DNA from 2 places in the Clostridioides sp. ES-S-0108-01 genome. Region 2 is predicted to be linked to the other one. Evidence: riboswitches for the same ligand, from Rfam matches in the RefSeq annotation. Region 2 holds a riboswitch; the other holds the start of a gene.
The links. Region 2 has a riboswitch for S-adenosylmethionine ahead of IR152_RS04775 (O-acetylhomoserine aminocarboxypropyltransferase/cysteine synthase family protein). Riboswitches for the same ligand answer to the same signal wherever they lie in the genome.
Positions count from the first base shown of each region.

Region 1: it holds a riboswitch for S-adenosylmethionine, as region 2 does, so the genes downstream of both, IR152_RS18395 (methionine ABC transporter ATP-binding protein) here and IR152_RS04775 (O-acetylhomoserine aminocarboxypropyltransferase/cysteine synthase family protein) in region 2, are expected to answer to the same signal.

Region 1 is NZ_JADGMN010000031.1:27,685-32,027, reverse strand. Features, by position in the region: gene IR152_RS18410 (DUF3793 family protein) at 1-173, opposite strand, end outside; gene IR152_RS18405 (hypothetical protein) at 418-1,017, shown strand; gene IR152_RS18400 (helix-turn-helix transcriptional regulator) at 1,284-2,228, shown strand; SAM riboswitch class I at 2,515-2,621, shown strand; gene IR152_RS18395 (methionine ABC transporter ATP-binding protein) at 2,727-3,692, shown strand; gene IR152_RS18390 (methionine ABC transporter permease) at 3,685-4,341, shown strand.
Region 2 is NZ_JADGMN010000003.1:191,486-195,828, forward strand. Features, by position in the region: gene bcp (thioredoxin-dependent thiol peroxidase) at 1-270, shown strand, start outside; gene yaaA (peroxide stress protein YaaA) at 277-1,020, shown strand; gene IR152_RS20380 (cation-transporting P-type ATPase) at 1,148-1,369, shown strand; gene IR152_RS04770 (HAD-IC family P-type ATPase) at 1,269-2,270, shown strand; SAM riboswitch class I at 2,324-2,426, shown strand; gene IR152_RS04775 (O-acetylhomoserine aminocarboxypropyltransferase/cysteine synthase family protein) at 2,535-3,800, shown strand; gene IR152_RS04780 (homoserine O-succinyltransferase) at 3,830-4,343, shown strand, end outside.

The sequences.
Region 1 (4,343 bases), on a different contig from region 2:
TATTTGTAAATATCATTAATTTTTTCCTCTCTATTTACATCAGTAAATGAAATATTTATTATTTCAGCAGGTTTAGACCCTAAAAAAACTGGACCTAAAACTTCTAAAAGCCATTTTATATATGATGATTCGATTTTATTCTTACAACAAAATTGTGAATTACAATAAGACATAAAAGATAACCTCCTTCAAATGAAAATTAATATCAAGTAATTAGATTATACTATGAATGATAATCAGTATCAATAACAAAATTATATTTTTTTATTTAATTATTCATTTATTATGATTTCCAAAAAAATAAATTATAAATTGTTTAATTTTAGTAAATAAAAAATAAAAATATAGAAATACTAAATTAAGAAAGAAAATTATTAAAATTTTTTGTAGTATAAAAGATTTAGGAGGGTAATAAAAATGAAACTAAAAAGAACTTTATTTGTAGGATTAGCATTAGTACTAGCTATAGGAATAACTGCATGTGCTAGAGATAATGAAAAACCAAGTGAAAATGCAGGAAAAAATCCTAATGAATCTGTAAATAATAATGAAGGATATATGAATTATTATTCAACAAGCTATAATGATTATATAGCAGGACTAAATAGATATTCTATTTATGATACTCCAGAAAGTATAAATAATCAGTTTAAAGATAAAGAATATCCAGGAAATGAAAAATATCTAAGTGATGTAAAGGCTGCATATAAGGATAGTAGAGATAAAATACAATCATTTGTAACATCTCTTAAAAAAGATGGTAAAACAGAGGATACAGAGTTAAAGAGAATGAATGATGACCTAATTGCTGAAGGTGAAAGATTAGTAAAAGATATAGATGAAAGACTAGAAAAATTAGATAATGTATCTGATGAAGATATGAAAAAAGGTCAAAATGACTTTATGCAACTAGTTCATGGGACTGAAGACGTTGGAAACGATATAGGCAGTGGTTTTAGAAAAATGATAAAAGATATGAATGATAGATTGGGAATAACAGGAAATAATAAAAAATAATAGAATAAATAGTCTCAAAATTAAAAATAAATACTTTAAATATAGCGAAGCCTTGTAAATAGTATATTTTTTGGCTTCGCTTTTTTGTATGTTATCAAGATGCTTATTTTTATCTTGTAATCTCAATATTTTCATTATGATTTATTTAGAGGTTATTTTCCATAAAATATCAGTCCCTTCTTTATTGTTATTGATTTAAATGTAAGAATATCTTACCATAGAATAGTGACAATTATTGTCACTATATTGAAATTAGGAGTGTAAACATGTCAAGAGCTGAACGTTTAATTGAACTGATGATAACAATAAATGCAAAAAGAAATTTTACAGCAGGAGAATTAGCAGAAGAATTTTCTGTATCAAAACGTACTATACTAAGAGATTTACAGGTGCTGGAGAGTATTGGATTTCCATTATATTCAAAAGTTGGAGCAGCTGGAGGATATCATGTACTCAAAGAACGTATGCTTCCATCGATTACATTTTCAGAAAGTGAGATAAAATCTATATTCTTTGCATATCAGTCACTAGAATATTATAATGATTTACCATTTGAGCAAGAAACTATTTCTGCTTTAAAGAAAATTTTAAATTGTATACCAAATGATATTCAATATAATATTGAGAATATGAGACGTAAATTTGTTTTTTGGACACCAGATAGGCATTGCTCAACACCATTATTGAAGGAATTGTTCAATATAGTAATGAATGATTCTACAATTAAAATTGAATATTCATCAAAGCAAAAAAATAGTATACGTACCATTATTCCTATTGGTTTGTATGCCATGAATGGACTTTGGTATTGTCCAGCCTACTGTATAAAATCAGAGTCTATTAAGGAATTTCGTGTAGATAGAATTGTGAAGATTTTGAGTATAGAAAACTTATCAAATAAAAAATATAAGGTTTTATCTTCTATACATGATTATCTTAATAATATGGAAGTAGGTACAGATTATCATATTAAAATTAATTTGACAGATGAGGGAGTAAAACGTTGTGAAACAGAGTTTTTGTTGGCAAGAGGATTGAAAATTTTGCCTAAAGGTGGATACATAGATATGCGTATACCAAAATCCACACTTGATTGGGTGGCTGAATATTTTTTAACTTTTGGGAAAAATGCTACAACAATAGAACCAATAGAACTCAAATCTTTGATAAAATCTAAAGTGTTGGAGCTATACAATCATCATTGTTTTTAAATTATTTTATTTAAGATAGAATAGAGTTTGGAAAAATGTTAATTTTCTTAATTTATTTTACAAGTGATTTAGATAGATTAATATTATTTAATATATTTCTTATAATGATATTTTGTAGTTATATGTACATTAAAATATAAAGTGTTAGGAGCTAGAAAACTAATTAAAAATAGTTATTTAACGATAATAAAAATAAAAAATTTAAATAAATTTATTGACAAATACTATTATTGAATATATTATATATAACATAGCAACAAATGATAATAGAATTAAATTAAATAACGTCTTATCAAGAGTGGTGGAGGGACTGGCCCTTTGAAACCCGGCAACCAGTATATTTTATATACATTGGTGCTAAATCCTGCAACTAATATAGTTGATAGATGAGTATAAATAGCTTTCTAAGCCTGAGTTTATACTCGGGCTTTTATTTTGTTGTAATACATAAGCGAGGATAAACATAAAAACTAAGCAGAATATATGGGAGGAAATTTTATGATTAGCATAAAAAATGTTAATAAGTATTATGGAAAGATTCAAGTGCTTAAAGATGTAAGTATAGAAATAGAATCTGGAGAAATTTTTGGAATAATAGGTCATAGTGGTGCAGGAAAATCAACACTACTTAGATGTATAAATGGATTAGAAGAATATCAAGAAGGTAATGTACTTGTTTCTGGTAAGGAAGTAAAGGCATTGAGTGAAAAGCAAATGAGAGATTTAAGAAAAGAGTTAGGAATGATTTTTCAACACTTTTCATTGCTTGAAAGAAAAACTGTATTTGATAATGTAGCATTGCCATTAGAATGTTTTGGATATTCAAAGGCAGAAATCAAAAAAAGAGTTATAGAGTTATTAGAAGTAGTTGGAATATCTGAAAAGAAAAATGATAAGCCTAGAAATCTAAGTGGTGGTCAAAAACAAAGAGTTGCAATTGCTAGAGCTTTAGCACTAAATCCACAGGTGCTTCTTTGTGACGAAGCAACTTCAGCATTAGACCCAAATACTACAAAATCAATTCTTTCGTTGCTTGAAGATATAAATAAAAATTTGGGAATAACAATAATAGTTGTAACTCATCAAATGGAGGTTATAAAGCAGATTTGTGGAAGAGTAGCAATAATGGAAAATGGAGAAGTTTTAGAGGTAGGAGATACAGAAGAAATATTCTTAAGAAATACTAAAGGACTTAGAAAATTAATAGGTGAAGAAAGTATAATATTACCAAAGGGAACAAATATAAAAATACTATTCCCTAAAGATATTTCTAATGAAGCTATTATTACGACTATGGCAAGAGAACTAAATATAGATGTGTCTATAATATTTGGTAAATTAGAACAATTTAAAGATGATATTCTAGGCTCACTTATTATAAACATTTCAGATAAAAGTGGAGAGCAAGTAAAACAATATCTGACTAGTAAGGGCATAAGATGGGAGGAAATGATAAATGAATAGTTTAATTGATTTTTTAACAACACTATTTCCAAGTGCATTGTTACAAACTTTGTATATGGTTATAGTACCAACTATAGTGGCAACAATATTAGGGTTTATATTAGCAATCATATTAGTAGTTACAAAACCAGATGGATTAAAACCAAATAGCACAATAAATAGTGCTTTAGGATTTATAGTAAATATATTTAGAAGTTTCCCGTTTATGATACTTATAGTTGCAATGATTCCAATCACTAGATTAATCGTTGGAACAAGTATAGGAGAAACTGCTGCAATAGTACCAATAACTATTGGTGCAGCACCATTTATTGCTAGAATTATAGAAAGCTCATTAAATGAAGTTGATAAAGGATTAATAGAAGCAGCAAAATCTTTTGGAGCTACAAAAAGACAAATAGTCTTTAAGGTTATGATAAAGGAAGCTATGCCTTCAATAGTATCTGGAATTACATTATCAATAATATCTATACTTGGTTATACAGCTATGGCAGGTGCAGTAGGAGCTGGAGGACTAGGTAATATAGCACTTATTTATGGATATCAAAGATTTGATACAGCAGTAATGGTGTATACAGTAATAGCACTTGTAATATTAGTTCAAATAATCCAAGGAGTAGGAAATCTGGCTTATAAGAAACTAAAATAACT
Region 2 (4,343 bases):
GGCATAAGTAAAGATAGCATAAAATCACATCAAAAATTTGCAGAAAAGCATGAACTTCCTTTTATTTTACTTTCTGACCCTGATTTAGTTGCTATAAAAGCTTTTGATGTATGGAAAGAGAAAAAAATGTATGGAAAAACTGCATTTGGAGTTGTACGTGCGACATATATTATAGATGAAAATGGAATTATTGAAAAAGTTTTTGAAAAAGCAAAACCAGATACAAATGCACAAGAGATTCTTGAATATTTGGAAAAACAGGAGCAATAAGAATTTATGATTATAATGTTATCACCAGCTAAAAATATGAAGAATATAGAAATATTTGATAGAGATTTGAATTTGCCCTGTTTTATAGATAATACAAAAGAAATAGTTGAAAATATAAATACATTTAGCATAGAAGATTTTAAAAATAAAATGAAAATTAATGAAAAATTAGCTGTGTTAAATAAAAATAGATTTGAAAGCATTAAGTTCGATAGATTAGGAAGCCCTGCAATCTTAACTTATGATGGAATACAGTATAAAAATATAGAAGCAGAAAATTTTACAAAGCAAGATGAAGAATTTGCAGATAGTTGTATTCGAATCATAAGTGGATTGTATGGGCTTGTAAAACCATACGATAGTATATATGAATATAGGTTAGAAATGCAGACAAAATTACAGATAGGTGAGTTTAAGAATTTATATGAATATTGGGGAAATCGCATATATAAAGAATTAAGCAAAGAAAAAACAGCTATCATTAATCTTTCATCAAATGAATACAGCAAGTCAATAGAAAGATTTATTAAAGATAGTGATACATATATTACATGTACTTTTAAAGTAAACAAAAATGGTATATTGAAAGTGGAATCTACACAAGCAAAGAAGGCTAGAGGTATGATGGCAAAGTACATTGTAAAAAATAGGATAATAGATATTGAGGAGCTAAAAAAGTTTAACTTAGAAGGATATAAGTACCAAGAAAACTTATCTGATAATAGTGAATACATATTTGTAAAAGAGTAGAATTTTTTATTAAGTATTAAATGGCATTGTTAAATTTAGGTAAAATATACTTATTGTGTATTGAACTGAACTTGATTTTAAAATATAATTACTCTTAAATCAAAAAAGAAAGGAGTGGTCTTCCAAAATGGAAAATCACAAACAGATGCCTTGGCATTCAAGAGCAACTCATGAAATTTTAGAAAGTCTAGATTCATCAGAGGAGGGGCTCACCGATACCGAGGCGGAAAAACGGCTTAAAAAGAGTGGTGTTGTCTTTAATATTTGGCGAATTTACAGAAGCTTTTGTAATACTAATAATTGTAATAGTAAATGCAATTATTGGTATTGTTCAAGAAAAAAAGGATGAAATATCATTAGAAGCATTAAAAAATATGAATTCACCTATAGCTCGTGTGTCCCCATTTGATAAACTTAGAATAATAAAATCTTTAAAAAGAATTGGAGAAGTACCAGCAATGACTGGGGATGGTGTAAACGATTCTCCTGCCTTAAAATCTGCTGATATTGGTATAGCTATGGGTATAAGTGGTACAGATGTTGCAAAAGATTCTTCTGATATGATTTTAATGGATGATAGCTTTACAACAATTGCTTATGCAATAAAAGAAGGTAGGCGTGTATATAGGAACATACAAAAAGTTATACAATTCTTGCTTGTTGGTAATATAGCAGAGATACTTACACTGTTTGTAGCAATACTATTAAATTGGGATACTCCACTTCTTGCTGTTCATATTCTGTGGGTAAACCTTGCAACTGCTACACTTCCAGCTCTTGCTCTTGGAGTTGACCCACCAAGCAGAAATATAATGAAGCATCAGCCAGTGAAATCAACCACTTTGTTTGAAAAAAACCTTATACAAAGAGTTGTTACCCAAGGTATATTTGTGGCAATAATGACTATTTTAGCATATAAAATTGGTCTTAATATAGAAAATCATTCTGTAGGTCAAACAATGGCGTTTTGTGTATTAGCATTTTCACAGATGTTACGAGCATTTAGCCAGCGTTCAAATATAGATTCAATGTTTAATAGAAATAATGGTAAAAATCCATTTCTTTTAATCTCGTTTTTAACTTCTGCATTGCTAATAGCAGTAATACTGTTTGTACCTGTTTTTAGAAATGCTTTTAGTCTAACTATTTTAAATAGTTCAGAGTGGCTTATAACAATTGTTTTAGCTGTAATGTCTGTAGTTCAAGTAGAGGTTGGGAAAGTTATTAAAAGAAAAAAATTAAAAAAATAGTTGACAAAATTAGGAAAAATATATAAGATATAAAACATAGAAAAATTAAATAAATCTTATCCAGAGAGGTGGAGGGACTGGCCCTATGAAACCCGGCAACCAGTATATTTATATACATTGGTGCTAAATCCTGCGGCGAAAGCTGAGAGATGAGTATAATTAAGCTTATACAGAGCCTGAGTTATATACTCAGGCTTTATTTATTTTAAATCTCATCTGATAAATAGTTTAATTTTTTTAATAAAATCTAAGGGGGATATAAAAATGTATAATAAAGAGACAATATGTGTGCAAGGAAATTATAAACCAGGTAATGGAGAACCAAGAGTATTACCTTTATATCAAAGTACAACTTTTAAATATAGCAGTATAGACCAACTTGCTGAATTATTCGATTTAAAGGTTGATGGACATATATATTCAAGAATAAGTAATCCTACTATTCAAGCTTTTGAAGAGAAAATAAGTTTACTAGAAGGAGGAGTATCTTCTGTAGCTGTATCATCAGGTCAATCTGCAAATATGTTGGCAGTTTTAAATATATGTAAATCAGGAGATAGCATACTTTGTTCTTCAAAAGTATATGGAGGAACATTCAATTTATTAGGACCTAGTCTTAAAAAATTTGGTATAGATTTAATATCGTTTGACTTAGATTCAAGTGAAGATGAGATAGCAGAACTTGCAAATGAAAATACTAAAGTTGTGTTTGCAGAAACACTTGCAAATCCAACTCTTGAAGTTATAGATTTTGAAAAAATAGCAAATGTAGCTAAGAGGATTAATGTTCCATTTATAGTTGATAATTCATTAGCATCTCCAGTGCTTTGTAACCCTTTAAAGTATGGAGCAAATATAGTTACTCATTCTACTACAAAATATTTAGACGGGCATGCTTCAAGTGTTGGGGGAATTATAGTAGACGGTGGAAACTTTAACTGGGATAATGGAAAATTTCCAGAATTAGTTGAACCAGACCCAACGTACCATGGAATAAGTTATACTGAAAAATTTGGAAATGCTGCGTATGCAACTAAAGCAAGAGTTCAATTACTTAGGGATTATGGAAATTGTTTAAGCCCGTTTAATGCATATCTTACTAACTTAAATGTTGAAACACTGCACCTTAGAATGGAGAGACATAGTGAAAACGCACTTAAAATAGCTAGGTTTTTAGAAAAACATGAAAATGTAGACTGGATTAATTATCCAGGGCTTGAAGATAACAAGTATTATGAGAATGCTAAAAAATATTTATCAAAAGGGTGTAGTGGAGTTTTATCATTTGGAGTAAGAGGTGGGCTAGAAAATGCAAAAAAATTTGTGGAAAAACTACAGATAGCATCTTTAGTTACGCATGTTTCAGATGTAAGAACATGTGTTATACACCCAGCTTCAACTACTCATAGACAATTAACAGAAGAACAATTAATTGCATCTGGAGTATTGCCTTCACTAATAAGATTGTCAGTTGGAATAGAAAATGTAGAGGATTTAATAGCTGATTTAAATCAAGCTTTAAATTTCTAATATTCTAAGAGAAAGAGAAGTGAAAAAATATGGCTTTAATACTACCAAAAGGATTACCTGTTATTAATAAATTATTAGATGAAGGAATAGATGTAATTTACAAAGAAGATTTTAATAAGGAATTAAAATATGAAGAAAACATAGATACTAAGATAGCTATACTGAATCTAATGCCTATAAAGATAGATACAGAATTAGATTTACTAAGAAGGATAGATAAAACAGGATTCAATGTATCTGTGGAATTTATTAAAATTTCAACAAGAGAGAGTAAGAGAAGTTGCAATGAATATGTTAAAGAATTTTATAAAACATTTGATGAAGCCAAAGAAGAATACTTTGATGGTCTTATAATAACAGGAGCTCCAGTTGAACAAATGGAGTTTGAAGAAGTTGATTATTGGAATGAACTAGAAGAGATTATGGATTATTCTAAAAGAAAAACTAAATCTACATTATATATATGTTGGGCAGCTCAAGCAAGTCTTTACAAATACTACAATGTAAAAAAACTACCATTAAGTAAAAAATGTTTTGGAGTAT